3 regions of the Faecalibacterium sp. Marseille-Q3530 genome follow, and region 2 is predicted to be linked to each of the others. Evidence: predicted binding sites of a transcription regulator. Region 2 holds the regulator's gene; each other region holds the start of a gene.

Region 1 (10,146 bases), on a different contig from region 2:
CCAGCACTGCCACCAGGAAGACGATGGCCACCACGAACACCAGCGACAACGTGCCGCTGATGGCGGATGCCATGAGAAGCGCGAAGACCAGATGCACCGGGGCGCGCACACACATGCGCTCGATCATCTGGAAGGCGTTCTGCACGTTGGTCACGTCGGTGGTCATGCGGGTGACCAGACCGGCCGTGGAGTATTTGTCGATGTTGGAGAAGGAAAAATGCTGGATGTTCTCATACATCGCGTCGCGCAGGTTGCCGGCAAGGCCGGTGGAAGCCTCGGCGGCGAATTTGCCGGCCAGCACACCCAGCAGCAGCGCAATGGCGGCCACCAGGAAGGTGAGCAGACCGTATTTGATGACGGCGTTCATGTCGCCCTTTTCAATGCCCTGGTCGATGATAAAGGCCATGATGGTGGGCAGCAGAACGTCCATGACCGCTTCCAATGCGGAAAAGATCGGTGTCAGGATCGCGGCGCGTTTGTACTCGCCCAGATGTGACACTAATTTTTTGATCATCTGGTAATCCTCCTGTTTTTTACTTTTTTGTTTGACAAAGAACAATTCTATACAAAACAATTTAATTGTCAATGCGTTTTTGCAAAGTTCCTGAAAAAGTCATGAAACTCTCAAAAATCGTACGATTCGCGGGGTCACTGCAGGCCCTTGCGCAGCTTGTTCAGCAGGCGGAGCAGCTCGGCGTTCTCCTCCGGGGTGAGCAGGCTCTCCACAAATTCGTCGGTCTGGTGCAGGGACTGCATGGTCTTTTCGTGGATGCAGGCTCCCTTTTCGGTCAGCACCAGGCGCTTGAGCCGGGCGTCCTGCGGTACGCTCTGACGCTCGATGTAGCCTTTGCGCTCCATGAGCTGCAAAATGTTGGTCACAGTGGAGCGGGTGATGGAGAACTCCCGCTCGATGTCCCGCTGGTAGACGGGTTCGTCCCTGTGCCAGAACAGGTAGCTCAGGATCCACTCGTGCATCGGGGTCACGTCCTCGACCTCATTTTCGCGGTGGAACTGGTTGATCTTGCGGAAGATCAGGTTGTTGACCCGGCGCATCTGCGCCGGGATGACCTGCGGCGGCTCCCAGGGGGGCGTCACCGGCGGGCAGCTGGAGTTGATTTCGTCACACATGATGGTTCGTCCTTTGAATTGTTGGATGGATGATTGTTTTGGATAAAACTGTTTGATACGATACTATTCTAACCCTTGCATCCCGGAATGTCAAGAGCGTTTATAAAAAATAAACCCCTCTCCGTCTCGCCGTGCGCCAGCGCTTCCAAAGGGAGAGCTGCATGGCAAGGCAAGAGCGGAGAGGGGTTCCGTTACGTTTCAGCCTGTGCTTTTTCGATCCATTCGCGGATGACGTCGGGGCGGTCGGTGACAAAGCAGTCCGGGCCGAGAGGCACCAGAGAGCGGACGACATCCTCGGTGTTGACGGTCCAGAACGCGGCCTTGCAGCCGGCGTCGTGGAGCTGGTTGACCACCTCCGGGTTGGCGAAGGCGGTGTGGTACTCGCAGCTGACCAGCTCCACCGGGAAACCCAGCGTCCGGACATAGGCGGCGGGGTCTGCCTGCGCGGACAGGGTGGCGAGGATCTGCCGGACCGACATCTGCGGGTAAAGAGCCGCGATGAGGGTCAGCTTGTCCGAAATAACACTGGAGACCATGCCCACCTGTTTTTTCAGGGCGGGGCAGTTCTCCTCGTCCAGCGGCTCGTCCATGCTGTTGACAAGGCCCAGGTCCTGCCAGATCACCGGCGGCGGGAGCATCATGCTGAGCAGGTCGCCCAGGGTCAGGACGCCGATGCGCAGTTCCGGCATCAGCGCCTTGGCCTGCTGAAGCAGGTCATGGCGGAACGAGACGAGGAGCAGCCGGTCTGCGATGCCGGAAGCGCGGATGCAGTCCACGACATGGGGCACGAAGTCCGGGTCGGGGAGGATGGGGGCCTTCAGTTCCAGCTGGACGGTGCAGCCCTCCATTTCTTTGCAGCAGGCCAGCGCTTCGTCCAGAGTGGCCAGTCTTTCGGTGGTGAGGCTGACGCCGTTCCATTTGGTCAGGTCGATGGAGCGCAGTTCACCGACGGTCAGGTCGTAGATCTTGGCGGAGAGCTCGGTGCCGATGTCGATGAGGTAGTCGTGGTGGATGATGAGGCCATGGTCGCGGGTCTGCTGGACGTCCATCTCAACGCCGTCGGCACCGAGGTCGATGGCGTTGCGGAAGGCGGACAGGGTGTTTTCGGGGGCAAGATAGGTTGACCCGCGGTGTGCAATGATCTCAGGCAAGGTCTTCACCATCGGTCGCAATGACCTTTTTATACCAGTAGAAGCTGTCCTTCCGGCTGCGGGTCAGGGTGCCGTTTCCGGCGTTGTCCTTGTCTACATAAATGAAGCCGTAGCGCTTCTTCATCTCACCGGTGGAGGCGGAGACAAGGTCGATGGGGCCCCAGGTGGTGTAGCCCAGCAGGGGCAGGCCGTCCTCGTTGATGGCCTTTTCCATCTGCTCGATGTGGGCGCGCAGATAGTCGATGCGGTAGCTGTCGTGGATGGAACCGTCCGGCTCCACCGTGTCCACCGCGCCCAGACCGTTCTCCACGATGAACAGCGGCTTCTGGTAGCGGTCGTAGAGGGCGTTCATGGTGATGCGCAGGCCCACCGGGTCGATGGGCCAGCCCCACGCACTGGCCTTGAGGTAGGGGTTTCGGGTCGCCGCGCCGAGGGCGTTGCCGTCAGCCTGCTCCAACAGCTCCGGGTCCACCGTGATGCAGCGGCTGGAATAGTAGCTGAAGGAGATGAAGTCCACGGTGCCCTCGCGCAGGGTCTGGTCATCGTCCGGCTCGGTGCGCAGCTGGATGCCGGCCCGCTCCATCCGCTTTTTGGCCCAGACCGGGTAGGCACCGCGGGACTGGACGTCGATGAAGAAGTAATTGTCGCGGTCGGCTTCGGCAGCGGCCTGCACATCCGCCGGGGCGCAGGTGCGGGGGTAGAACTCGCCTGCGGCCAGCATACAGCCCACCATGCAGCCGGGCATGATCTCGTGCGCCAGCTGGACGGCCTTGGCGCTGGCCACCAGCTCGTGATGAGCGGCCTGATACTTGGCCTGTTCGACGTTCTCGCCGGGCTCAAACAGCAGGCCTGCCCCCATGAAGGGCATGTGCAGCAGCATGTTGATCTCGTTGAAGGTCAGCCAGTATTTTACCTTATCTTTATAGCGGCGGAAGATGATGTCGCAGTAGTGGACGTAGGCATCCACCATCCGGCGGTCTTTCCAGCCGCCATACTTCTGAATGAGCGCGATGGGCGCATCGAAGTGGCAGATGGTGACCAGCGGTTCGATGCCGTACTTGCGGCACTCATCGAACAGCGCATCGTAGAAGGCCAGCCCCTCTTCGTTGGGCTCTGCATCGTCGCCGTGGGGCAGGATGCGGGTCCACGCGATGGACAGGCGGTAGCACCGGAAGCCCATCTCAGCGAAGAGGGCGATGTCCTCCTTGAAGTGGTGGTACATGTCGATGGCTTCGTGCGAGGGATAGTAGTGCTGGTCATCGCATTCCAGCATCTTCAGCTTGCCGAACATCACCGGGAAGCGGTCCTCGCCAAAGGGAACGACATCCACATTGGCCAGCCCGCGCCCGCCTTCGTTGTAGGCACCCTCGCACTGGTTGGCGGCGGTGGCACCGCCCCATAAAAAGTCTTTCGGAAATCTGCCCATGAAAAAATACCTCCTGATTAAAAATTCTGCTGCCTTCATTTTATCATGTTCCGGGAGGGCATTCAAGGACGAAAGTATGACTATTTCCGTCATTTTGACGAAAATCGAGCGTGATTTTTTGCAGTTTTCACGAGAAAATCTGAAAAACCGGGAGATTTTCCTTCCATTCTGTTTCTTCCCAACGGACAGAAAATATGATAGACTGGATACGTAAGAAAAAGCCGTTCGGCCTGTCCGCACAGGGGAATGGCTCCCTTGTGCGCGCTCTGCCGCATGGCCGGAGCGGCCGCACAAAGGAAACAGTAGAACATCGAAATAAGGAAAATGGAGTGTTTTGCGATGAAGGAGTTCCAGCCTATCAAAGAAGGAAAAGTCCGCGAGATCTATGACAACGGCGACAGCCTGATCATGGTCGCAACGGATCGCATTTCCGCATTCGACGTGATCCTGAAAAATAAAGTGACCAACAAGGGCAAGGTGCTGACCCAGATGAGCAAGTTCTGGTTCGACTACACCCGCGATGTGCTGCCCAACCACATGCTGAGCGTGGACACGAAGGATATGCCGGAGTTCTTCCAGCAGCCCCAGTTCGAGGGCAAGTGCATGAAGTGCCGCAAGCTGACCATGCTGCCCATCGAGTGCATCGTGCGCGGCTACATCACCGGCAGCGGCTGGGCCAGCTACCAGAAGACCGGCAAGGTCTGCGGCATCCAGCTGCCGGAGGGCCTGCAGGAGTCTGAGAAGCTGCCGGAGCCCATCTACACCCCCTCCACCAAGGCGGAGATCGGCGACCACGACGAGAACATCTCCTACGAGCAGAGCATCACTGTGCTGGAAAAGCAGTTCCCCGGCCACGGTGAAGAGTACGCTACCAAGCTGCGGGACTATACCATCGCGCTGTACAAGAAGTGCGCAGAATACGCCCTGAGCCGCGGCATCATCATCGCCGACACCAAGTTTGAGTTCGGTCTGGACGAGAACGGCAATGTCGTTCTGGGCGACGAGATGCTGACCCCCGATTCCTCCCGCTTCTGGCCGCTGGAAGGCTATGAGGCAGGCCACGGCCAGCCCTCTTTTGACAAGCAGTTCGTCCGCAACTGGCTCAAGGCCAACCCGGACAGCAACTACGACCTGCCCCAGGACGTCATCGACAAGACCATCGAGAAGTACCTCGAAGCCTATGAGATGCTGACGGGCAAAAAGCTCTGATCGCTGACATTCGATCGAATATGGAAACGGTGCCCTGCTTTTTCGGCAGGGCACTTTTTATTTGCAAACTTTTTGTGAATTTCCGTGGAGCAGGGGCCTGCGCTCTTGACATCACAGGGGGTTTGGAATATAATTTTAGCAGTCGAACAGCTAGAGTGCTAAAAACAAAATAGCATATCAAATGAACGACTGCTAAATCAACATCCGGTACGAATGGAGGTCGATTCTATGAATACCAATCAATATACCCAGAAGACACTGGAAGCGCTGCAGGCTGCTCAGCAGCTGGCCGTGGAGTACCAGCACAATGCACTGGAGCCGGAACACCTGCTGCACGCACTGGCATCGCAGGAGCAGGGGCTTATCCCGCAGCTGCTCCAGAAGCTGAACGTAGACCCCGGCAGCTTTGCCGCCGCAGTGGCCGAAAAGCTCTCGGCGCTGCCCCGTGTGTCCGGCTCCGGCCGTGACCCTGACAAGGTCTATATCTCGCAGGCCACCGATAAGGTCCTGAGCGCCGCTGCCCGCGAGGCCAAGGCGATGAAGGACGAATACGTCAGTGTCGAGCATGTGTTCCTCGGTCTGCTGGACGAGCAGACCCAGAACACCGCAGACCTGTTCCGCGCGTTCAACATCCGGAAGGATGCCTTCTTACAGCAGCTGACGGCTGTGCGCGGCAACCAGCGCGTGACCAATGACAACCCGGAGGACACCTACAATGCCCTGCAAAAATACGGTCAGGATCTGGTAGACCTGGCCCGCAAGCAGAAGCTGGACCCCGTTATCGGGCGGGATCAGGAGATCCGCAACGTCATCCGCATCCTGTCCCGTAAGACGAAGAACAACCCCTGCCTGATCGGTGAGCCGGGCGTCGGCAAGACGGCCATCGCTGAGGGTCTGGCCGAACGGATCGTGCGCGGCGATGTGCCCGAAAACCTGAAAGACCGCACCGTGTTCAGCCTGGACATGGGCGCGCTGGTGGCCGGTGCAAAGTACCGCGGCGAGTTCGAGGAGCGCCTGAAGAGCGTTCTGAACGAGGTGAAGAAGAGCGAGGGCAAGATCATCCTCTTCATTGATGAGCTGCACACCATCGTCGGTGCAGGCAAGACCGACGGTGCCATGGATGCGGGCAACCTGCTCAAACCCATGCTGGCCCGCGGTGAGCTGCACTGCATCGGTGCGACGACGCTGGACGAGTACCGCCAGTATATCGAGAAGGACCCCGCGCTGGAACGCCGGTTCCAGCCGGTGCAAGTGGACGAACCGACCGTTGAGGACACTATCTCCATCCTGCGCGGCCTGAAGGAACGGTACGAAGTCTTCCACGGCGTCAAGATCAGCGACAACGCCCTGATCGCCGCCGCCACCCTGTCCGACCGCTATATCACCGATCGGTTCCTGCCGGATAAGGCCATCGACCTGGTGGATGAAGCCTGCGCCATGATCAAGACCGAGATGGACAGTATGCCCAGCGAGATGGATGATCTGGCCCACCGCATCACCCAGCTGCAGATCGAGCAGGTCAGCCTGAAAAAGGAGACCGATGCGCTCAGCCAGAGCCGTCTGCGCGACCTGGAAAAAGAACTGGCCGAATTGCAGGATAAATTCCGCAGCATGAAGGCAAAGTGGGAGAACGAGAAGAACGCCATCGGCAAGGTGCAGACCCTGCGCGAGCAGATCGAGCAGACCAATGCCGCCATCGAGAAGGCGCAGCGCGAGTATGACCTGAACAAGGCAGCAGAGCTGAAGTATGGCAGACTGCCCGAATTGCAGAAACAGCTGGAAGCCGAAGAGAAGCTGGCCAACGAGAAGAAGGAGGACAGTCTCCTGCGCGACCGCGTGACCGACGAGGAGATCGCCCGCATCGTGGCCCGCTGGACTGGCATCCCGGTCGAGAAGCTGGTGGAAGGCGAGCGCGAGAAGCTGCTGCATCTGGACGATGTGCTCCATAAGCGGGTCATCGGCCAGGATGAGGCTGTCACCAAGGTCAGCGAAGCCATCCTGCGCAGCCGCGCCGGCATCGCCAACCCGAACCGCCCCATCGGCAGCTTCCTCTTCCTCGGCCCCACCGGCGTCGGCAAGACCGAGCTGGCCAAGGCGCTGGCACAGGCATTGTTCGACGATGAGCGGAACATGGTCCGTATCGACATGACGGAGTATATGGAGAAATTCAGCGTCAGCCGCCTGATCGGCGCGCCTCCGGGATACGTCGGTTACGAAGAGGGCGGTCAGCTGACCGAGGCCGTCCGCCGCAAGCCCTACAGCGTCGTGCTGTTCGATGAGGTGGAAAAGGCCCATCCGGACGTCTTCAACATCCTGCTTCAGGTGCTGGACGATGGCCGCATCACCGACAGCCAGGGCCGCACCGTGGACTTCAAGAACACCGTCATCATCCTGACGTCCAACCTGGGCAGCGACATCATCCTGAACGATCTGGAGCGTGCCCGCGCCAGCGGTTCCAACGAGCTGAGCCCGGAGGCCCGCCAGCAGATCGACGCGCTGCTCAAGTCGAAGTTCCGTCCGGAGTTCCTGAACCGTCTGGACGAGATCGTCTACTACAAGAGCCTGACCAAAGATGAGATGCGCAGCATCGTGGACCTGCAGCTCAATGATCTGCGCCGCCGCATGGACGAGGGCAAGCATCTGAAACTGGATGTGACCACCGCCGCCAAGGACTTCATCATCGACTCTGCCTACGACAGCGTCTATGGTGCACGGCCCATCAAGCGGTTCATCCAGAGCCGGGTCGAGACCCTCATCGCCAAGGCCATCATCCGGGGCGACTACGCCGAGGGTGCCACTTTGACGGTGGATTACGACGGCAGCGCCCTGATCCTGCGATAAATCACGTTGATTTTACCAGTTCTGTACCTTCGTGTGAGCAGTAACACTTGCGCGGGGGTGCAGAATATGATATGATAAACGTTGAACAAAGTGCTTTTCATCGTCGAGAGCAACGGTGAAAAGCATTTTTTAATATTCAGAACTTCTCAGGCATTGCGAAGCAATGCCTGAGAGGTTCACGACAACATAGGAGTGTGATTTTCCTTTATTATGGACGATGGCAGTATGACGCTTTGGGTAGCGCTGGTAGTATTGGTGGCGTTCTCCGCCTTTTTCTCCGCATCCGAGACCGCATTTTCTTCCCTGAATCAGATCCGCCTGAAAAGCCGGGCCGACGATGGCGACCGCACGGCCGCCCGTGTGCTGGCAATGGCCGAAAAATACGATAAGCTCCTGTCCACCATTCTGGTGGGCAACAACATCGTAAACATTGCCGCAGCCTCGATCGGCACCATCATTTTCACCCAGATGCTGGGTGCAGAGCGGGGCGCTACGGTCTCCACCATCGTGTTGACCATCGTGGTGCTGATCTTCGGCGAGGTGAGCCCCAAGAGCCTGGCCAAGGAGATGCCGGAAACGGTAGCCACCGCAGTTGCGCCGGTGCTCAGCCTGCTGATGGTGGTGTTTACCCCGCTGACATGGCTGTTCAGCCAGTGGAAACGGCTGCTGAACCATTTTGTTCACAGCAGCGAGAGCGACACCATCACCGAGGGTGAGCTGATGACCATGGTCAGCGAGGCTGAGAACGACGGTGAGCTGACCGACCGCGAGAGTGAGCTGATCCGCAGCGCCATCGAGTTCGATGACGTGGAGGTGGAAGAGATCCTGACCCCCCGTGTGGATGTGGTGGCGGTGGCGGATGATATCCCGCTGGAGGAACTGGCGCAGACCTTTGCGGAGTCCGGTTACTCCCGCCTGCCGGTCTATCATGGCACCATCGACAACATCATCGGTGTCGTCCATGAAAAGGACTTCTACATTGCCCGCCTGAAAAAGGAGACCAAGATCGACGATCTGGTGGCCCCTACTCTGTATACCACCGGTTCCACGCAGATCTCGCAGCTGCTGCGCATCCTGCGGGAGCAGCATCACCACATGGCGGTCGTCGTGGATGAATACGGCGGCACCGAGGGTATCATCACGCTGGAAGATATCCTCGAAGAGCTGGTGGGTGAGATCTGGGATGAGCACGACGAGGAGACGGAGGACTTCCGCAAGCAGTCGGACGGCAGCTGGCTGGTGGCCGGTTCCGCCAGCGTGGATGACCTGTTCGAGACGCTGGAGCTGCCCGAAGATGAGGACATCGACTCCAACACCGTGAACGGCCTCGTGCAGGAAAAGACCTGCCATCTGCCCAAGGTGGGCGACCACTTCACCCTCGGCGAGTACGACGGCGTCGTGACCCGCACGGCCCGCCGCCGCGTCACCGAGGTCCGCCTCACGCCCGCAGAGCCTGTGGACGCCGAGGAAAAGGACGACGAAAAGGAAAAACGATTTCCCCGGCTTTCCGCGCGGGAGAACCGCTGACGCATCCGCAGAAAAGACCCCCGGCCTTGCATGAAATTGCAGGGCCGGGGGTAGTTTTGCGTGTTTAGGTATCGAGATATTTGAGAATGGCTTCCTTCGAGCTAGATAAAATTTGCCGTAAAGCAAGCAGTTGTGCATGAGAACAACCTTTTAACTCTAACGTGATTTCTTCCAATAGTGCATCCTGACCTAATGTATCTTTGTCAAAAATTAGGTCATCGGTTCGTAATCCGAGTGCACAGGCAAGGTCTACGAGTACGGGCAGACTGAGTTTAGTGTTTGCGGTTTCAATGTGACTCATATGAACGGCGGAAATACCGACCATCTCCGCTAATTCTTCTTGGGATAGATTGAGCTGAAGGCGTTGGGCACGAATCCGTTTACCGATAGCGTTGTAATCCATGAAGACTCTCCTGTCTATACAGTTTGTGCTATCTTAAATTGTAAGGACGTGACCTGAATAATTGCATAAACTAAATAGTCATAAATGACCATGAAATTTATGAATTGCATTGTGCAGAAAGCGTTTTGGTGCTATAATGAGTCTGGGGTAAAAAGGTAGTGTAATAACACTATTGATAAAATAAATTTATAGGAGGAAACATTCAATGAGACGAAAAATTTCTCGACGCGATTTCATGAAGGGCACAGCGGTTGTGGTTGCCTCTGGGATTCTTGCTGGCTGCAGCAATGGCGAAATGCCAGCGCCGTCGTCGAGCACTTCAAGCGAGACAACGAGCGGCACATCCAGCTCAGAAGAGACCTCTTCCTCTGGTACAGAAGAACCATCTTCTTCCAGTGAGGCGGAGAAGAAGACTAGCCCATGGACGTATCTGATTTATGAGACAAGCAAAAAGACGGCGA
Region 2 (10,146 bases):
AAACTGGAGGGGCTGGCCAACACCGACGGCCTGACCGGCCTGTTCAACGAGCGGTGCTTCAACAGCACCCTGAAGCAGAAGGAAGAGGCGCGCCAGCCCTTTGCTCTGTTCTATCTGGATCTGGACCGGTTCAAGCCGGTCAACGACACCTACGGCCACGATGTGGGCGACCAGCTGCTCCGGGCCGTGGCCGACCGGCTGCGGAGCTGTGTGCGGAGCAGCGACTTTGCGTTCCGCATCGGCGGCGATGAGTTTGCCCTGATCGTGAACGGCGAAGTCGATGCAGACGGGTGCGCCCAGCGGATCGAGACCATCAAATCGGTCATCCGGCAGCCCTATGTGCTGGACGGCCGGACCATCTGCATTGGCACCAGCTGCGGTTCGGCCTGCTACCCGGCCGACCGGGCCGTCGTCCGCGACATCCGCATCCTGGCAGACCACCGGATGTATGAGGACAAGCAAAAACAGGGAAGCTCCCGCAGGCAGAGCTTCGCGCTTGAATAATTCTCCTTTCTCTACCACAAAATAACCACAGGAAACGAAATCTGGGAACCAAGGAAACGTGGAACCGAGAAAGGGAGAATGTGTTATGAAAGCAACCGGGATCGTCCGCCGCATTGATGAGCTGGGGAGGGTCGTCATCCCCAAGGAGATCCGCCGCACCCAGCGCATCCGCCGGGGAGACCCGCTGGAGATCTTCACGACCGGCGACGGCGAGGTCATCTTCAAGAAGTATTCGCCGGTGGGGGAGCTGAGCAGCGTGACGACGCAGTATGTGGATGCGCTGAGCAAGAGCTTCGCACTGACGGCCTTCGTCTGTGACCGGGACCGCATCCTGGCGGCGTCCGGTGCCGGGCGGCGGGACCTTGTGGACCGCAGCGTCAGCCAGCCGCTGGAAAAGCTGATGGACAGCCGGAAGCTCTACGCCAGCAGCGGCGACCCGGAAAAGGCCCTCCTGCCCTGCGAAGGGGCGCAGCGCGCTCTGCTCTGCGTCTGCCCCATCATCGCGGCGGGGGATGTGACCGGTGCCGTGGGCTTTCTGACCGAGGACCGGGCGGCACAGCCGGATGCCGCGCAGGAGAAGGCCGCAGCTGTGGCGGCGGCGTTTCTGGCAAAGCAGATGGAAGAGTGAATACCTTATAATAGAAACAAACGGCCTGCGCCTCGGCGTGGGCCATTTTCTTATGACCAATTTGTGAATCTTTCAAAACTTTTCTGCGAACCTATTGACAGCGCGGAAAAATTGGATATAATGGTCTTAGCACTCAGGAAGACAGAGTGCTAAAGAACAAAAAGCAAACGAAGGAGGCAGGCGCTATGACGATGGATGCACGCAAGCAGCGAGTCTTGCAGGCGATCGTGGCGCTGTATGGTCTCGAAGGGGAGCCTGTGGGCAGCAGTGTGCTGGCGAACTACTTTGACATGGCAGTTTCCAGTGCGACGCTGCGCAACGAGATGGCGGCGCTGACCAAGCTGGGTCTGCTGGAGCAGCCCCACACCAGCGCGGGCCGTGTGCCCAGTGCCAAGGGCTACCGTTATTATCTGGACAATCTGCTGACGGATGACCAGCCGCTGGACCGCGTGACCCGCGCACGGGTGGACGCCGTGTTCGCCAGCCTGGACCACGAGCCTGAAAAGCTCGCCCAGGGTGCCGCACGGGCGCTGGCCCAGATCAGCGGCTGCACCGCAGCCATCAGCACCCCCTGTGCCGAGGACCTCTGCATCGCCCATTATGAGGTGGTGCAGGTGGGCCGCAGCGCGGCGGCAGTGCTGGCGGTGACCACGGCCGGCTACGTCCGGACCCGCGTGGCGCGGGTGCGCACCGGCCTCTCGCGTGAGGATGCTGCGGCGCTGGCCGCCCTGCTCAACCGGAACCTGACATTCGTGGCTCCCATGGATCTTTCGCCCCGGCTCCTTGCAGAGCTGTGCGGCCAGATCAGCCCGGAGCTGGTGCCGGTGGTGTCGGCGGCAGCGGCCATCCTGCAGGATTCCACCAAACCGCATGTCTATCTGGGCGGCGAGCAGTACCTGCTCGACTGGCCCCAGCTGGAAGGCAAGGTCGGTTCCATCCTCAGCCTGCTGAGCGATGAGGAAGCGGCCGCCCGGCTCATCGCCCCGCCCACAGAGCAGAGCGAGAGCATCCTGCTGGGCGAGGACATTGAGCCGCAGATCCCCGGCCTGTGTATCGTCAGCGACCGTTATCTGGTCGGCGGTGGGCTGTGGGGCTCGGTGGCACTCATCGGGCCGACCCGGATGCCCTTCCCAAAGCTGATGCCTCTGCTCCACACCTTTGCCGACCAGCTCGGCGAAGGCATGAGCGGCAAACGAAAAGATACCCCGCAGGCAGCCGCACCCCGGCGGACTGTGATCTATAAGGAGGACCTGGAATGAGCGAAGAAACCAAGAAGACCCCGCAGGCGGAACCCGCCGCAGAGCCAAAGACCGCTGAGCAGGCCGCACCCGAAGCAGCCGCTGAACAGGCTGCACCCGCATCCGAGACAGCGGAACCCAAGGATGCGAAGAAGGACGGCTGGTTCAAGAAAAACCGCGACCTGGAAGCTGCAAAGGCAAAGCTGGAAGCAGCCGAGCAGGAAGCGGCCCAGACCAAAGAAAAGTTGCTGCGGATGGCTGCCGAGTACGACAACTACCGCAAGCGCACCGCCCGCGAAGCTGACCAGAAGTTCAACGATGGCATCTCCTTTGCGGTCAACCAGATCATCCCCATCCTTGATACGCTGGAGATGGCGGCCAACGCCCCCACCACCGACGAGAATTACAAAAAGGGTGTGACCATGACGCTGGACAAAGCGGCCAAGGCACTGGATATCCTCCATGTGGAGGAGATCGAATCCCTGGGCAAGCCGTTCGACCCCAATTTCATGAACGCCGTGCAGCAGGTCCCCGCCGAAGAGGGCCAGGAGAGCGGCACGGTGGTCACCGTCTACCAGAAGGGCTACAAGCTGGGCGACAAGATCGTCCGCCATGCGACCGTTGTGGTGGCCGAGTAACTTCGCAAAGACCCGCAAGGGTTTTCAAATAAACATCCGCTTATCCACTTTGAGCATCATATAAACAAATACGTTCTGATTTGAGAGGAGCTTTCATTATGAGTAAGATCATTGGTATCGACCTTGGCACCACCAACAGCTGTGTGGCTGTTATGGAGGGCGGCGAACCCGTCGTCATCGCAAACTCTGAGGGTGCCCGCACCACCCCGTCCGTTGTCGGCTTCACCAAGACCGGCGACCGTCTGGTCGGCCAGGTCGCAAAGCGTCAGGCCATCACCAACCCGGAGAACACCGTTTCTTCCATCAAGCGCCAGATGGGCACCGACCACAAGGTCACCCTGAACGGCAAGGAGTACACCCCCCAGCAGGTCAGCGCTATGATCCTGCAGAAGCTGAAGGCAGACGCCGAGGCTTATCTGGGTGAGCCTGTCACCGAGGCAGTCATCACCGTCCCCGCATACTTCAACGACAGCCAGCGTCAGGCCACCAAGGACGCAGGCACCATTGCCGGCCTGAATGTCAAGCGTATCATCAACGAGCCGACCGCTGCTTCTCTGGCCTACGGCATCGATAAGGAAGACGACCAGAAGATCATGGTCTACGACCTGGGCGGCGGCACCTTCGATGTCTCCATCATCGAGATGGGCGACGGCGTCACCGAAGTTCTGGCCACCAACGGCGATACCCACCTGGGCGGCGATGACTTCGACCAGCGCATCATCGACTGGATGGCAGACGCCTTCCAGACCGAGAACGGCATCGACCTGCGCAAGGACAAGATGGCTGCTCAGCGCCTGAAGGAAGCTGCTGAGAAGGCAAAGATCGAGCTGTCCAGCGCAATGAGCCCCCAGATCACCCTGCCCTCCATCACCGCCGATGCGACCGGCCCCAAGCATCTGGATATGACCCTGACCCGCGCAAAGTTCAACGAGCTGACCGCAGATCTGGTCGACCGCACCATGACCCCTGTCCGCAAGGCTCTGCAGGATGCAGGCCTGCGCGCTTCTGACCTGAAGAAGGTCCTGATGGTCGGTGGTTCGACCCGTATCCCCGCCGTCTACGACGCCGTGAAGAAGGAACTGAACTGCGAGCCCTTCAAGGGCATCAACCCCGACGAGTGCGTGGCAGTCGGTGCAGCCATTCAGGGCGGCGTCCTGCAGGGCGACGTCAAGGGTCTGCTGCTGCTGGATGTCACCCCGCTGAGCCTGGGCATTGAGACCCTGGGCGGCGTCTGCACCAAGATCATCGAGCGCAACACCACCATCCCCACCCACAAGAGCCAGGTCTTCTCCACCGCTGCTGATAACCAGCCCTCGGTCGAGATCAACGTTCTGCAGGGCGAGCGTGAGTTCGCACGCGACAACAAGAGCCTGGGTGTCTTCCACCTGGATGGCATTGCTCCGGCTCCCCGTGGTGTGCCTCAGATCGAAGTCACCTTCGATATCGATGCAAACGGCATCGTGAAGGTCAGCGCAAAGGACCTGGGCACCGGCAAGGAGCAGAACATTACCATCACGGCTTCCACCAACATGTCCAAGGACGACATCGACAAGGCCGTCAAGGAAGCAGAGCAGTTCGCAGCAGACGATAAGAAGAAGCGCGAAGAGGTCGATATCCGCAACGGTGCCGACCAGATGGTCTTCCAGACCGAGAAGATGCTGAAGGAGAACGGCGACAAGATGCCCGCAGACGTCAAGAGCGAGGCCGAGGCAAAGCTGGCCGACCTGAAGACCGCTGTGCAGTCCGGCTCCATCGACGACATCAAGGCAAAGCAGGACGCGCTGAGCCACGTCTTTGAGAAGATGTATCAGGCAGCTGCTGCCGCACAGCAGGCCGCAGGCGCACAGCCGGGCCCCGATGCCGGTGCAGCCAACCAGCAGAAGCCCAATGACGACGGCGTCGTCGATGCAGACTTCAAGGAAGTCTAAGTTTTGATACAGGCAGCACATGTCCGGCCAAACCGGCGGATGTGCGCTGAGATATAAGCAAAAGCCGCTCCGGTTTTGCCGGAGCGGCCTTTGTGGGTTAAACCTCTCAGTCTCGCTGACACTCGCCAGCTCCCCAGCCGGGGAGCCCTTGGCAGGTCGGCCAGCATTGCGCAGATTGCTGGATGTTTCCCGCTGTGGGAAACGGGAGCGCGCTGCTGTCAGGGGGAGGTTGCTACGATACGAGAGGTGAGTGGATATGGCACAGGAAAAGCGTGATTACTACGAAGTGCTGGGGGTATCCAAATCGGCCACGGATGCGGAGATCAAAAAGGCCTACCGCAAGCTGGCAATGAAGTACCACCCGGACTACAACCCCGGCGATAAGGACGCCGAGGAAAAATTCAAGGAAGTCAACGAAGCCAACGAGGTGCTTTCGGACCCGAAGAAACGCCAGATGTACGACCAGTATGGTTTTGCAGGCGTTGACCCCAGCTACGCAGCCCAGAACGGCGGCGGTGCAGGCGGCTTTGGCGGGTTCGGCGGCGATGGCGTCGATCTGGGCGACATCTTTGGCGATATCTTCGGCGGCGGGTTCGGCGGCTTTGGCGGTGCATCGTCCCGCCAGGCCAACCCCAACGCCCCCCGCAAGGGCCAGGACATCCGTGTCCGGATCACCCTGTCGTTTGACGAGGCCGTCCACGGCTGCAAGAAGAACATCACCATCACCCGCCAGCAGGAGTGCACGGAGTGCCATGGCTCCGGCTGTGCGGCAGGCTCCAGCCCGGAGACCTGCCCCGACTGCGGCGGCCGCGGCTATGTCATCCGCCAGCAGCGCACACCCTTTGGCGTGATGCAGACCCAGCAGCCCTGCTCCCGCTGCGGCGGCAAGGGCAAGCTGGTCAAGAACCCCTGCAAGGTCTGCCACGGTTCCGGCAAGACGGCCACCCGGAAGACGCTGGAGGTATCCATCCCCATGGGCATCGACGACGATCAGAGCTTTGCACTGCGCGGCATGGGCGATGCCGGTGCCAACGGCGGCCCCGCAGGCGACGTCATCGTGATGGTCACGGTGCGGCCCAGCGAGGTGTTCCAGCGCGATGGCTACGACGTCTGGGTCACGGTGCCCATCACCTACAGCCAGGCCGTCCTCGGCGACGAGATCACCGTGCCGTCCATTGACGGCAAGGTGGAGTACACCGTCCCCGAAGGCACCCAGAGCGGGACTACCTTCCGCCTGCGCGGGAAGGGCATCCAGTATCTGAACGGCCGTGGCCGGGGTGACATGTACGTCAAGTGCGAGGTCGAGATCCCCAAGAAGCTGAACAAGGCCCAGCGCGACGCCCTGAAGAAATTCGAGGGCACCCTGAAAGAAGAAAACTACGAAAAGCGCAAGGGCTTCTTCAAAAAGCTGAAAGACCTGTTCAACTGATCACCAGAAACAGAAAGACCCTCCCGGAAATGTTCCGGGAGGGTCTTTTGTGTCTTCCGAACTCAGCCCATGTAGCTGATGTTCACGTCGATCTGGCCGCCGTAGCCGGGGATGCGGGCGGTGCAGCTGCCCTGCCACATGTTGCAGGCGATGGGGCTGCTGGCGACGTTGTAGTGGGCATTCCAGATGTTGTACTGGGTCAGCCGGCTCATGTCCAGGCGCTTGCGGAACCAGGTGGTGGAGGCGTAGACGCCGGGCTGATAGCCCAGAGCCTTAACCTCTTCGCAGAAGGCGACCGCGCACTTGGTGCGGTCCTCCACCCCCAGACCATCGGCACGGCCGGAGCCGGAACCGGAAGCCTCGGTGTCAAAGTAGATGGGGTAGTCCAGCTGGCGGCCGTTCAGCACATACACGCAGGCCTGCGCTTCCTCGCGGGCTTCGTTCTCATTGACGGCCTGGGTGAAGCAGTAGACGCCCACCCGCAGACCGGCGTTCCGGGCATTGGTGAAATGCTCTTCGAACTTGGGGTCCTGCACCAGCGTGCCGGAACCGTAGCCGCGGTAGCCGATGCGGATGATGACGAACTCGACGCCGGCCTGCTTGGCCTGCTCAAAGTTGATGCTGGACTGGTATTTGGAGACGTCGATGCCAAAGGTGGCGTTCTGCTGGACGCCGTTGGCATCAAAGTAATAGAGCTTGTTGTCGATGGAGCGGATGCCGGTGACGGGGTTGGTGGTGTTTTGCTCATAATAATAGGTCTTGCCGTTCACGGTCCGCCAGCCGGAGTAGGTGGGGCGCGGTGCAGGTGCAGCAGGTGTGGAGGTGGAGGGCTTGTCTTCCTCCTTTTTGCCGAACAGCAGGTTCCACAGCCATTTCAGGAAGCCGTTCTCGCTGTCAAGGCACTGGGCGGAGACGCTGCTTTCGTCCAGCGTTCCGGCGTCCAGCGCGGCGCGGATCTCTTCCGGCGTCAGCAGGATGGTGCCGTTGGTATCGGAGATCCCGGCAGAAGCGACCGCCTCGCCGTTCTCAGAGGCGGCGGGGGTCTCGGCGGCTTCCGCTTCCAGCGTTTCCACCGGGGCGCTCAGCGGGTCTTCTGCGGCCAGTTCCGCAGTCTCCTGCACGAAGTGGGGGAAGAGGGCGTTTTCGTGGTCGTTCTCCTCGGCAGGACCGGCCATCGGGTCGGCGGCGGGAGTCTCAGCGGACGGCTCCGCAGGGGTCTCGTCCGGCACAGCGGCGGGGGCTTCTTCAACGGGGGCTTCCGCCGCAGGTTCAGTGCTGGAAGCAGGCACCTCAGCCTCCGTCGGGGTCACAGACACCGCGGCAGAGGAAGCAGGGGTCTGCGCCGGTGCGGTCTCCTCCGCAGCGGCGCTGGAAGCAGACGCTTCTGCTGTGCTCTCCGAAGCGGCTTCCGTGGAGGCGCTCTTCTCCGGCTGAAGGCTGATGGCGGGGGCCTCCCACTCCACCGCCGCAGGCGCGACGGTCAGACCCGCAGGCTGGGTAGCCAGCAGGATGGTGGTACTCGCGCCGCCCACGGTCAGAGCCAGCGCCATGACAAAGGCGGCAATGGCCTGCCCCGCATTGCGGCGGGTGTTTTGATCGGATGTACGATCCGGAACCGATGGAAATTTGTGTTTCATGCCGTTTGCTTTTGCCTCCAAATAAAATCGGACGTGCAGCCGCCGTGCGGCCCGCAAAGCCCGGTAGAATCGGGACCGATCCAGAAATCCTGATTTCACTCTTCCAGTATACACCCAACCCCGGTATCCGTCAATCTTCTTTGCGGCGGTGCGAAGGAAAAACAGCGAACGGAAAAGAGAAAAATCGCTCCATAGGCAATACGGTTCAGCCTGCGGAAAAATTGCATCCAGCGCTTCAAAATTTGTTTCTTTTCACGAAAAAAGCGTTTTTCTCTTGCTGTCTTGACAGGTGTATGGTATGATGATGGACATGCAGTCCGGTTGCAGAAATGACCGGAGAAGAAAAGAGGAAAATTCTATGGCAAGCTTCAAGGAGTTTTTGAAACGAAAAGATATCGTCATCACCCCGCAGCGCTACCTCATCGAGGCGCTGGGCGCGATGGCACAGGGCCTGTTCGCCAGCCTGCTCATCGGCACCATCATCAAGACGCTGGGCCAGCAGACCGGTCTGGACGTGCTGGTGGACCTGGGCGGCTATGCCACGGCCATGAGCGGCCCGGCCATGGCCTGCGCCATCGGCTGGGCGCTGCACTGCCCGCCGCTGGTGCTGTTCAGCCTCATCACGGTGGGCTACTCGGCCAATGCACTGGGCGGGGCCGGCGGCCCGCTGGCCGTCCTCATCATCGCCATCGTCGCGGCGGAGCTGGGCAAGGCCGTGAGCAAGGAGACGAAGATCGACATCCTCGCCACCCCGCTGGTCACGATCTTTGCAGGCGTCGGCCTGTCCATGCTCATCGCAGCGCCCATCGGCGCAGCGGCAAGCCAGGTGGGCACCCTCATCATGTGGGCCACCGAGCAGGCCCCGCTGGTCATGGGCATCCTCGTGTCGGTCATCGTGGGCGTGGCGCTGACGCTGCCCATCTCCTCCGCTGCCATCTGTGCGGCACTGGGCCTGACCGGTCTGGCCGGCGGTGCCGCTGTGGCGGGCTGCTGCGCCCAGATGGTGGGCTTTGCGGTCATGAGCTACAAGGAAAACGGCGTCGGCGGTCTGGTCAGTCAGGGTCTGGGCACCAGTATGCTCCAGATGGGCAACATCATCAAGAACCCCCGCATCTGGATCGCTCCCACGCTGGCTTCGGCCATCACCGGCCCGCTGGCCACCTGCCTGTTCCACTTTGAGATGAACGGCGCAGCGGTCTCCTCCGGCATGGGCACCTGCGGTCTGGTGGGTCAGATCGGCGTCTACACCGGCTGGGTCAACGACATCGCGGCAGGCACCAAGGCTGCCATCACCCCGATGGACTGGGCGGCCATGCTGCTGATCTGCTTCGTCCTGCCCGCTGTACTGAGCGTCGTCTTCTGCGAGATCGAGCGCAAGCTGGGCTGGATCAAAGAGGGAGACCTGAAACTGAACTAAAAGGCAGAACTCCCTCCGTCACAGCTTCGCTGTGCCAGCCCCCTCTGGGAGGGGGCCTTGACGTAACGGTATTGCTGCAAAGCCTCCCTCACTGAGGGAGGTGGCATCCGCAGGATGCCGAAGGGAGTTCCTTCCCGTCCAACACGGCCTGCGTCAGCGTGTCGCCCTCATAGGTCAGCTTGAGGGAGAAGAACGGGCGGTCCTCTTTGAGCAGGCGGAAGAAAATCTTGTCGCCCTCCCAGATGGGCAGCGTTTCGACGGTGTCCGTCGGCACCCATTCCAGCACCCCTTCGTTGCGGGCGGGGTCCCGGATCAGTTCACCGGTCCAGCCATCTGCGGTGTAAAGGTGCATGTACTCGGTCAGACGGCCCAGAATGAAGGTCACGATGCCCCGGCAGCGGAAGCGGGTCAGCTGAAGGCCGGTCTCTTCCCGCACCTCGCGCAGCAGGCAGTCTTCCGGGCTTTCGAACGGCTCGAACTTGCCGCCCACGCCGATCCATTTGTCGTGGTTCATGTCGTTTTTCTTGGTGACGCGGTGGAGCATCAGCCACTTGCCGTCCTGCTCCAGATAGCACAGCGTCGTGTTCCGCATGGGAAATTCAGGGTTCATGAAGCGTTCTCCTTCTGATAATAAAAGAGACCCTCTCCGTCATTGCTCCGCAATGCCGCCTCTCCCGAAGGGCGAGGTTTTGATGTTGAGTTCTGTCAGCATCAAAGCCCCCCGACG
Region 3 (10,146 bases), on a different contig from region 2:
AAAATCCTCCAAACCGGAAAAGCATTGGCCACAACCCACAAAGAACGGTCGGCTGCGGGTCGATCAGGGCCAGAGTTCCGATATGGAGGATTGGATTTTGCCGGCGGGTCAGTGAAAGTCCGGGCCGGTGAGGCCGTCGAGATTCAGCATCCCTTCCAGTGCGGCCACATCGGCGGAGACGTCCAGCGCGTCGGACTGGAACAGCTTATCCAGCTGGTTTTCGAAGGCCGTGATGAGCAGGTCCATCGAGCGCTCGATGCTCTGCCTGGCGTCGGTGATGTTCTCGCCCTGCACATCCTGCGCCGAGAGCTGGGCGTAGGTGTTCAGCAGTTTGAGGGCCGTGGGCAGGTAGTAATCCATGAACTTTTGCAGCTGGGCCTTTTTATCCGGGTCTTTCTTGGCCAGAGCAAAGATGCGGGCGCTGAGCTCTTCCAGCCGGGAGATCTTGGCCGTCATCACCGGGTCGGGGATGGCATCGTTGGCGCGGCGCAGCTGCTGTTGAAGGGAGGCGTACAGGTCTTCCGCTTCCGGCTCCGGCTGCGGGGCCTTGGGCGGCTGGGGTGCGGCTCCGCGCACGACAAGGGTGTCGGTGCGGTAGTCGATGTAGGCATCGGCCCCGAAATAGCCGTGGTCGATGGCGTGTTCCACCGCAGCGCGGCCACGGACTGCGTCGATGCCGACCGCCGCGAACAACTCGCCCAGCGCGATATTGTCCCGGTCGCCGACGATCTTGTCGAGCTTGCGTTCCAGCTTGCGGGCGCGGTCCATCCGCAGGCCGGTGAAGAGGGCTGCGCCGCCGCCGATGGTCTGGGCCAGCGCCGTCAGCAGCTCACCCCAGTCGATCTCATGGTCCCAGCAGAGCTCCTCCATGACATCGGCCAGGTCGCCGATGCCCACCAGCAGGAAGATGGCACCGAAGATGGTGCACAGGGTGGTGAGAGTCTTGTGCCACTGCTTGGCGCTCTTCTGCTCCGCAGTGGGGACATCTTGGTCGGAGACCATCTCACTGCGCTGGCCGGAGGCGGCGCTCTGTGCGGTGCGGGCGTCCTCTGCGTGGCTGTCGCGGGCGGGGTCGGCGTTGGTCTGCTCCTTTTTCTCGGCATCCCGGTCGATGGCGCGCAGGATGAAGAACAGGATGCCCAGCCACGGCGACATGGCGAACAACACCAGCAGAAGGATGGTGGGGAGATGGGCAAGGAAATGGTTGCTGCGTTTTGGCTCCATGGGGCAAATTCCTCCTAAAATGAAAAGAACCGTGTTCCACCTTATTATAGCGGAACGCGGCTCTTTTGTTAAGGGATAATTTATCTGGGAGTAAACGCCTTATTTCATCAGGCTGCAAACAGCTTCGGCATACGCGGCGGGATCATCCACAGGCAGGCCCTCGATGAGCTGTGCCTGTGCATAGAGCAGGTCGCTGTATTTCTTGAGCTTTTCGGTGTCGCCGGCCTCCTGTGCGGCCTTGAGCACGGCGAAGACGGGGTGATGGATGTTCAGCTCCAGCACCTTGTCGCTCTTGACGCCCTCGCTGCCGGGCTGCTTGGAGAGGACCTTCTCCATCTCGATGGAGAGCGGGCCGTCTGCGGAGAGGCAGACCGGGTGATCCTTCAGGCGGGTGGAGACCTTGACCTCCTTGACCTTGCCGTCCAGTGCATCCTTCATGGCATCGAACAGGGGCTTGTTCTCGGCGGTGGCATCCTCGGCGGCCTTCTTCTCGTCCTCGGTCTCAAGGCCCAGGTCGCCGCTGTTGACGTTCTTGAACTCAACGGTGCCGTCCTTGCCCTCGGCATCCTTGCGGGGATAGGTGCGCAGGATCTGCAGGCAGAACTCATCCACATCCTCGGTCAGCAGCAGCACGTCGTAGCCCTTGTCCAGCACCAGCTCAGCGGCGGGGAGCTTGGCCAGACGGTCGGTGGAGTCACCGGCTGCAAAGTAGATGAACTTCTGCTCAGCGGGCATCTTGTCCACATACTCCTGCAAAGTGACCATCTTCTGCTCCTTGGCAGACCAGAACAGCAGCAGGTCGCGCAGCAGCTCGCCGTGCATCCCGTAATCGGAGTAGGCGCCGAACTTGATCTGGCGGCCGAACTCCTTCCAGAAAGCTTCGTACTTCTCGCGGTCGTTGGTCAGCATGGCGTGGAGCTCGTTCTTGATCTTCTTTTCCAGTGCGTTGTGGATCAGCTTGAGCTGGTTGTCCTTTTGCAGCATCTCACGGCTGATGTTCAGGCTCAGGTCCTGGCTGTCCACAATGCCCTTGACGAAGCTGAAGTAATCGGGCAGCAGGTCGCCGCACTTTTCCATGATGAGCACACCGGAAGCGTAGAGTGCCAGACCCTTTTCGTAGTCCTTGGTGTAGAAGTCGTAGGGGCGGTGGCTGGGCACAAAGAGCAGGGCGTTGTAGTTCGCGGTGCCCTCGGTGCGGCTGACGATGACGCGGGCGGGGTCGGTATAGTCGTTGAACTTATCCTTGTAGAAGGCGGCGTACTCTTCGTCGGAGACTTCGCTCTTCTGCTTCTTCCAGATGGGCACCATGCTGTTCAGGGTCTCCAGCTCGGTGTAGGTCTCCCACTCCGGCTTGTAGTCATCGGGCTTGGGGTCCGGTTCGGGCTTCTGGCGGCTCTTCTCGCGCTCCATCTGGATGGGATAGCGCACATAGTCGCTGTACTTCTTGACAATGGCCGCGATGCCATATTCATCGAGGAAGTTCTCGTAGTTGTCGGTGTCGGTGCTGGGCTTGATGTGCAGGATGATGTCGGTGCCCACGGTGTCCTTTTCGGCCGGGTTCATCTCGTAGCCGTCCGCACCGCTGGATTCCCACTGCCAAGCCTGGTCTGCGCCGTAAGCTTTGGAGATGACAGTGACCTTGTCGGCCACCATGAAGGCCGAGTAGAAACCGACGCCGAACTGGCCGATGATGTCGATGTTCTCGTCCTTGTTCTCTTTCTTGAAGTCGAGCGAGCCGGAGTGGGCGATGGTGCCGAGGTTGGACTCCAGCTCTTCCTTGGTCATGCCGATGCCGTTATCGGAGACGGTCAGGGTGCGGCTGTCCTTGTCGCGGGTGAGCAGGATGCGGAAATCGCCTTTGTTCATGCCGACGGAGGTGTCGGTCAGGCTCTTATAATACAGCTTGTCGATGGCGTCCGAAGCGTTGGAGATCAGCTCACGCAGGAAGATCTCCTTGTTGGTGTAGATGGAGTTGATCATCATGTCCATCAGCTTTTTGCTTTCCGCCTGAAATTCTTTCTTCGCCATAATACAAAACCTCTTTTGTTCAGATTCGGTGCCAGAAAGCCGGAGTTCGGGATGACGGCTTAGCACTCATAACTTTCGAGTGCTAATATACACCGCTTCGCATCAAAAATCAAGGGGTTTCATAAAAAGTTCAGAAATGTTTACGGTTCTCTTTGCATTCCGGCTCCAAACCCATTATAATAGTCCCGACAAAGTCGGAAAGGATGACTTCGATGCAGTTTGAAATGTGTGCGCTTCCCGGTGGAGGGAAGCTGGAACTTTATCTGCGCAGCCCGGCTCCGGCCATGCCGAACGCGCTGCGCCGTCCGCTGGTGCTGGTGGTGCCCGGCGGCGGGTACGAACACGTCAGTGCCCGCGAGGCCGACCCGGTGGCGCTGCAGTTTGCAGCGGCAGGGTATCACGCCGCCGTGCTGACCTACAGCGTGGGCGAGGGGGCACGGGATCACCAGCCGCTGCGCCAGCTCCGCGCGGCCATCGGGCTGCTGCGGCAGAACGCAGAACGCTGGGGCATCCTGCCGGACCGGATCGCCGTTTGCGGCTTTTCGGCGGGCGGGCACCTGGCGCTGTCCGGTGCGGTGCTCGACTGCCCCGGCGAGGCGGCAGACCGCAGCCGGAAGCCGGATGCCGTGCTGCTGGCCTACCCGGTCATCACGGCGGGGGAGTATGCCCACCGGGGCAGTTTCGTGCAGCTTTCGGGCAGCGAAGACCGGGCGGAGCACCAGAGATTTGGGCTGGAAGGAAAGATCACGCCGGATACACCGCCGGTCTTCGTCTGGCACACGATGGAGGACGCCACCGTCCCGGTGGAAAACACCCTGCTCCTCCTTGCAGCGCTGCGGAAGAACCATGTTCCCTGTGAGGCGCATCTGTTCGAGAAGGGGGTCCACGGCACCAGCATCTCCACCGCAGAGGTGGATGCCGCCAGCGCCCACCGCGCCCATTGGGTGCAGCTGGCGGTGGAATGGCTGAACGACACCTTCGACTTCCATCTGGAATAAACTGGATTTGTACAGTTCTACAAAAAATTCATGAAAAAATAGTTGACCTGCAACAAATTTTAGCGTATACTGGTCAGCGAAAACAAACGCCGGGCACACCGCCCGGAAGGAAGAGGGAACATTTATGGCAATGCGGCCGGAAATTTCTGTCAAGAACCTGATGATGCAGGCATTCCTGACGGGCTGGGAGCTCTCCGACAAGAGCATCTCGCAGGATGAATATCTTCAGAGCGCCATTCAGGTGATCGAGGTGCTCCAGGTGGAGCCGGAGAGCCTTTATGCCGAGGAGGGCCTCGGCCTGCCGGACGGCGAAGAGGTGGACCATCTGGACGACCTGCTCCGGGCAGACGGCCAGTGGATCTATTACGGCGTCGAGGCAGAGAACTTCTTCCTCATCCAGTGGTATCCGGATGTGGAGTCCGCCAAGGCCAAGCTCGCGGAGCTGGACGCCATGGGCGACGGCAGCCGGCAGTATCTGGTGGACATGAGCCTGAAGCGCGAGAACCCCAGCAGCGCCGAGAACTTCGGCAATTCCAACCCCGTCCAGCTCCGCTCCTGATGTTGATTTTTAAGAGGAAAGGGACCCCAAGCAATGCAGCTTTCTCAGACTGAACGTGAGCAGCTTTACGCCATTCTGGAACAGTACGACCAACATCCCAAAGTGCAGGAGATGCGGGAGTTCATCCAGCATGGCGATGTGACCACCTACCAGCACTGCAAGAATGTGGTGCTGGTCAGCTTCTGGCTCAACCGCCGCTTCCATCTGGGTGCCGACGAGACCGCGCTGGCGGTGGGCGGCTTTCTGCACGATTTCTACCTGTACGACTGGCACAAGACGAGCAGCTTCCATGGCATCCGCCGCCTGTTTGAGATGCACGGCTTTTCGCACCCCGGCTCGGCCTGCGTGAATGCGGAGCACTACTTCCACATCACGAAGAAGGAGCAGGACATCATCCAGAGCCACATGTGGCCGCTGACCTTCCGGCATGTGCCCACCTGCCGCGAAGCCATCATCGTCTGCCTGGCCGATAAGTATTGCGCTGTGGTGGAGAGCATGTTCCGCCGCGCCAAAGTCGCCACCACTGTGGGTGCGGATGGGGCCGACGACACCGAGTGGTAAAATAGAAAACCCTCTCAGTCTCACTTCGTTCACCAGCTCCCCCGAAAGGGGGAGCTTTTCTTGTGCCGTAAAATACAGCACAAGACCTCGCCCATCGGGAGAGGTGGCATTGCGAAGCAATGACGGAGAGGGTCTTTCTTTTTCAGCGACTTATTCCGACCGCAGGGCCTTGACGGGGTCGGAACGGGAAGCGCCCTTGGCGGGGATGAAGCCGCCGAGGATGGTCAGCACGGTGGCCAGAACGATCAGCACAAGGGCTGCGTTCAGCGGCAGGCGGGCGACCACGTTGGTGCCGTTGGAGATCTTCTGGATGAGCATGTTGCCGGGGATGAGCAGGATCTCGCTCAGCACGACGCCCATCACGCCGGAGCACAGACCGATGATGAAGGTCTCGGCGTTGAACACCTCGGAGATGTTCCGCTTGGACGCGCCGATGGCACGCAGGATGCCGATCTCCTTGCGGCGTTCAAGCACGCTGATATAGGTGATGACGCCGATCATGATGGACGAGACCACCAGCGAGATGGAGACGAAGGCGACCAGCATGTTGGAGATCATGTTGATGATCTCGGTCACGGAGGTCATCAGGGTGCCGACGACGTCGGTGTACTGGATGACCTTGTCGTCCGCGCCCTGGGACCGCATGTTGTCGTTATAGGCGTCGAGCTTGGCCACGACGGACGCCTTGTGGTCAAAGTCCTGCGGATAGATCTTGATCTGGCTGGGGGCGTCGAGGTCGGCATAGCCCAGCGTCTGCAGGTTGCTGTCGTAGGTGGCGGTGGAGGAGAGCATGGCCGACTTCATCAGGTCGGTCAGGTCGTCCTCGCTCATGTTGAACTGGATGGCCTTCTGGAAGGCTGTGGCGTCGATCTTCAGCGCGCTCTCCATCTGGCTGCCCAGCTGGGAGAAGCTCTGCTGCATCTGACCCTGGATGTTCTGGCTCATCTGGGTCATCAGCTTGGTCATGGCCGTCTGCATCGCGCTGCCCAGCTGGGTTTGCAGCGTCTCGGAGATCTGGGACGAGTAGCTTTCCATGAGGGTGGACATCGCCGTCTGCATGGCCTCCGAGAACTGGGCCTGCAGGGCGTCCTGGTCGAACAGTTCGCCCATGGCGTCGTTCATCAGGGTCTTGAAAGCATCACTCTTGAGGTACTGGGAGAAGCTGATCTTGTTCAGGTTCAGGATGCCGTTCCCGATGACATAGTCCTTGTAGCCGACCAGAACCTTCTGGGCCAGCTCCTGCATCTTGTCTTCGGAGACGGAAAGGTCCATGTTGGCAAAGAGGTCGGTCAGGGTGCTCATGTCAAGATCAGGCGTTTCGGTCAGATCCAGATCCAGCTGGAAATCGTCGGGGTCGAGCAGCGAGCCGAGATCGACCGAACCGTTGTCCAAATCGAATGCACCGCTGAGGTCGAAATTCAGCTTGCTGGTGTCGAACTGGAAGGCGCTCTTGAGCATGTCGGTGTCGATGCGGAACAGGCTGCTCATATCAAAGGCGGAAGCGTCTTCGGTGCCGAAGGGTTCGCCGTTCATCACATTGATGGCAGGGGAGGCCAGCTGGTCTTGGACCATCTGAGAATCGGCTGCGGCGGCGATGACGTGCTGGGTGAGGGCGGCCGGATAGGCGATGCCGGAGGACAGCATGGAAGCAGAGGCATCCTCTTTGGGCTGCACGACGCCCACCACGGTCAGGGCCTCGCTGGATGCGACAAGGCTCTTCATGAAGTCCTTGTCGTCGGACTTGTCCACCCAGGCATTGTGGTCGTCGTCGCGCAGATAGCGGTCGGCCGCGTTGACCAGTTTGAACTGGATGCCGATGAAATCGCTGTACCGATAGGTCTTGAAGTCGGTGGGGACATCGACGTTCTGGTTCTGGGCGAACTGCTGGATCATCTTGTCCAGCTCGGCGCTGTCCCGCAGGCCGAGGGCATACAGCGCATAGTCGGTGATGGTGCCGTCGGCACCCAGCACGGCAACGCATTCGTTGTACTTCTCCGGCCAGCGGCCCGCTTTGACTTCGTACTGGGAGTTGTAGAGTTCATCGCTTTCGGGCAGCTGATAGAACACGCTGGTGTTCATCATGGAGGACATCATGCTGTTGGTGGAGCTTGTGGAGCTGATGCCCAGGCTGGCGAGGGAGGAATCCGGGTTCACCTGACGGATGGAGCCATCGGCGTCTTCCCGGTAGATCTGGGGCTGTACATTGTAAGAATACTCGATGGAGGTGGCATCCTCGGCAATGGTGCAGTCGTCGCTTTCGAGATAGGTCTTGAGGGACTTCAGGTCGTTGGAGGTGATGCCTGCCACCATCTGGGTGATGAGCTGCCGCACCGGGACCATCCCTTCCTCGGCGGTCGTGCCGGAAGCGGACGCCGGCGAGCCGGAGGTGAGCATCGAGGTCAGGTCCATGCCGCTGCTGAGAATTTGCAGCGGATATTCGGACAGGGTGGAGCGTTCGGTATCGTCGATATACTGGTTGACGCCTGCCGACAGGGAGATGATGAGCGCAATGCCGATGATGCCGATGGAACCGGCAAAGGCCGTGAGCAGGGTGCGGGCCTTTTTGGTCAGCAGATTGTTGAAGCTCAGGCTCAGCGAGGTGAGGGGAGACATGGACGAGCGGCCCATGCTCTTGTGCACCGGCGGGGCAAGCTGGGCGGTGTCCGGCTCGAAGGGGTCGGTGTCGGAGCGGATGACGCCGTCCTTCAGCTGGACGATGCGGGTGGCGTACTGGTGGGCCAGCTCCGGGTTGTGGGTGACCATGACGACGAGGCGGTCTTTGGCCACTTCCTTCAGCAGCTCCATGACCTGGATGCTGGTCTCGCTGTCCAGTGCGCCGGTGGGCTCGTCGGCCAGCAGGATGTCCGGGTTGTTGACAAGGGCGCGGGCGATGGCCACCCGCTGCATCTGGCCGCCGGACATCTCGGTGGGGTGCTTGTGCAGCTGGTTGCCCAGACCCACTTTCTGCAGCGCCTCGGTGGCCCGGCGGCGGCGCTCGGCACCCGATATACCGGAGATGGTCAGTGCCAGCTCCACGTTGGCCAGCACAGTCTGGTGGGGGATGAGGTTGTAGCTCTGGAACACGAAGCCGATGGTGTGGTTGCGGTAGGAGTCCCAGTCGCGGTCGGTGTACTTTTTGGTGGAGATGCCGTTGATGATGAGGTCGCCGCTGTCGTACCGGTCCAGACCGCCGATGATGTTCAGCAGGGTGGTCTTGCCGGAGCCGCTGGGGCCAAGGATGGCGACGAACTCGCAGTCGCGGAGGTTCAGGCTGACCTTGTCAAGGGCTGTCTGGACCAGGTCGCCGGTCTTGTACTGCTTGTGGATCTTTTTGAGTTGAAGCATGGATTCTGCCTTTCTGCAAACACGGCTGAGGGGAGTGCCAAAGCCGCCGGAACAAAAATATCACTTTATTTTATCAGAAAAATGTGAACAAATCGTGGCATCCCGACGGCTCCCGACAGGGGAAGTTCTGGAAGATAAGAGAAAATTACGGTCCCTTGCTTTTGGGCGGAAAAGGTGGTATTCTTGACAAAGAAAAGCAGTTTCCATCGGCTTTTCTCTGGCGAAAAAACGCGAGGTGAACCGGGCAGAGCAAACACCAAAACGACACATTTTGACGCTTTTTAGGGGATTGCATCTCTCTGTGCTGCTCTATAAAATAGGAATGAAAAGCCATAGACCGGAAGATTATGGCAACCACAGCAGCAAGGAGGAGTCTTTTATGGAACGAACGTATACCCCGCTGATCCGGCAGTTCTCGTCGATCAAGGGCTATCAGGCCGCGTATACGCTGGTCTACGCGCTGGATGCGTCAGAAGGCGGCTGCCACCTGACGCTGGACCGGAAGGGCGAGCGGGAACAGCAGGTCAGCGAGTTTGTTCCGCTGCATCCGGAGGCAGGCTACCGGCTGCTGCAATATCTGTGTGAAAATGCCGTGCAGCCGGAGATCTGGGGCGATGTGATCGCAGACTGGCTCCCGGTGCTGGAAGCAGAGCAGAACGGAGGTGCCGCAGGTGCCCGGTGAGCGGGATGCGGAGAACCTGCGCGTCGCTCTGATGAGCTACGACGACCGGGAACTCCGCATCCGGAAGTTTTATCTGGAAGAGCAGAGCACCATCATCCGATGCACCTGCTTCCAGAGCGGGGAGCCTGTCCTGCAGGCGCTGCGGCAGGAGCGGTGTTTTGATGTGCTGGTGCTGAGCAGCCAGCTGGAGGATATGGACAGCCTGACCTTCCTCGAAAAGCTCAACCGCCTGCCCAGCCACCCGCCGCTCCTGTTGCAGGGCGACGGCTGGGCCGACGACATCACCGCCGCCCACCTGCAGCCGGGCAGCCGCTTTTACGGCGTCGGGCACGACCATCTGCGGGATCTTCTGCGGGGGCTGCTGGGCGTCCCCGGCCGGAACTCGATGCAGATCGAGCGGTTCTGCACCCACCTGTACGAGCTGTGGAAGCTCCCGCAGCCGGATACCAATTGCGAATACCTCACGCTGGCGGTACAGATCGCCTGTTCAGCCGATGGAAAACTGGCGCTTCGCAAAGAAATCTTGCAGGGCGTCGCGGAACAATATCACATCACGGTGGCCGCTGTGGACAGCGGCCTGCGCCGTCTGGTCGAAGGGCTGGAGACACGGCACCCGGTGGAATGGGAGCACTTCAAGGTGGAAAACGGCCTGACCGGGCTCAAAGTCACCACCGGCAGGCTGGTCTACTCGCTGCAGCAGACCGTGCTGCGGCGCGGCATCATCGTGCGGGAACAGCGGTAAGGAGGAA

Evidence for each region. Region 2 encodes HrcA, which represses chaperone genes, less so after heat shock. Its sites were predicted from a motif close to TGTTAGCACTCNNNNNNNNNGAGTGCTAACA; they were not measured.
Region 1: the regulator HrcA is predicted to act here: its motif matches at 5,048-5,078, upstream of clpB (ATP-dependent chaperone ClpB).
Region 3: the regulator HrcA is predicted to act here: its motif matches at 3,310-3,340, upstream of htpG (molecular chaperone HtpG).

Annotation. Positions count from the first base shown of each region.
Region 1 covers NZ_JAFREH010000006.1:60,348-70,493, reverse strand. Annotated here, with positions in the region: gene J3350_RS06910 (ABC transporter ATP-binding protein) at 1-514, opposite strand, end outside; gene J3350_RS06905 (MarR family winged helix-turn-helix transcriptional regulator) at 649-1,128, opposite strand; gene J3350_RS06900 (glycerophosphodiester phosphodiesterase) at 1,320-2,291, opposite strand; gene J3350_RS06895 (6-phospho-beta-glucosidase) at 2,272-3,705, opposite strand; gene J3350_RS06890 (phosphoribosylaminoimidazolesuccinocarboxamide synthase) at 4,045-4,914, shown strand; gene clpB (ATP-dependent chaperone ClpB) at 5,143-7,755, shown strand; gene J3350_RS06880 (HlyC/CorC family transporter) at 7,966-9,282, shown strand; gene J3350_RS06875 (helix-turn-helix domain-containing protein) at 9,347-9,685, opposite strand; gene J3350_RS06870 (leucine-rich repeat protein) at 9,891-10,146, shown strand, end outside.
Region 2 covers NZ_JAFREH010000003.1:117,000-127,145, reverse strand. Annotated here, with positions in the region: gene J3350_RS04870 (diguanylate cyclase domain-containing protein) at 1-504, shown strand, start outside; gene J3350_RS04865 (stage V sporulation T C-terminal domain-containing protein) at 590-1,132, shown strand; gene hrcA (heat-inducible transcriptional repressor HrcA) at 1,318-2,391, shown strand; gene J3350_RS04855 (nucleotide exchange factor GrpE) at 2,388-3,008, shown strand; gene dnaK (molecular chaperone DnaK) at 3,107-4,936, shown strand; gene dnaJ (molecular chaperone DnaJ) at 5,193-6,365, shown strand; gene J3350_RS04840 (GH25 family lysozyme) at 6,428-8,002, opposite strand; gene J3350_RS04835 (PTS transporter subunit IIC) at 8,361-9,419, shown strand; gene J3350_RS04830 (8-oxo-dGTP diphosphatase) at 9,508-10,029, opposite strand.
Region 3 covers NZ_JAFREH010000010.1:52,305-62,450, forward strand. Annotated here, with positions in the region: gene J3350_RS09425 (5-bromo-4-chloroindolyl phosphate hydrolysis family protein) at 109-1,224, opposite strand; gene htpG (molecular chaperone HtpG) at 1,324-3,252, opposite strand; gene J3350_RS09435 (alpha/beta hydrolase) at 3,465-4,250, shown strand; gene J3350_RS09440 (hypothetical protein) at 4,375-4,809, shown strand; gene J3350_RS09445 (HD domain-containing protein) at 4,843-5,370, shown strand; gene J3350_RS09450 (ABC transporter ATP-binding protein/permease) at 5,521-8,715, opposite strand; gene J3350_RS09455 (hypothetical protein) at 9,095-9,397, shown strand; gene J3350_RS09460 (response regulator) at 9,387-10,139, shown strand.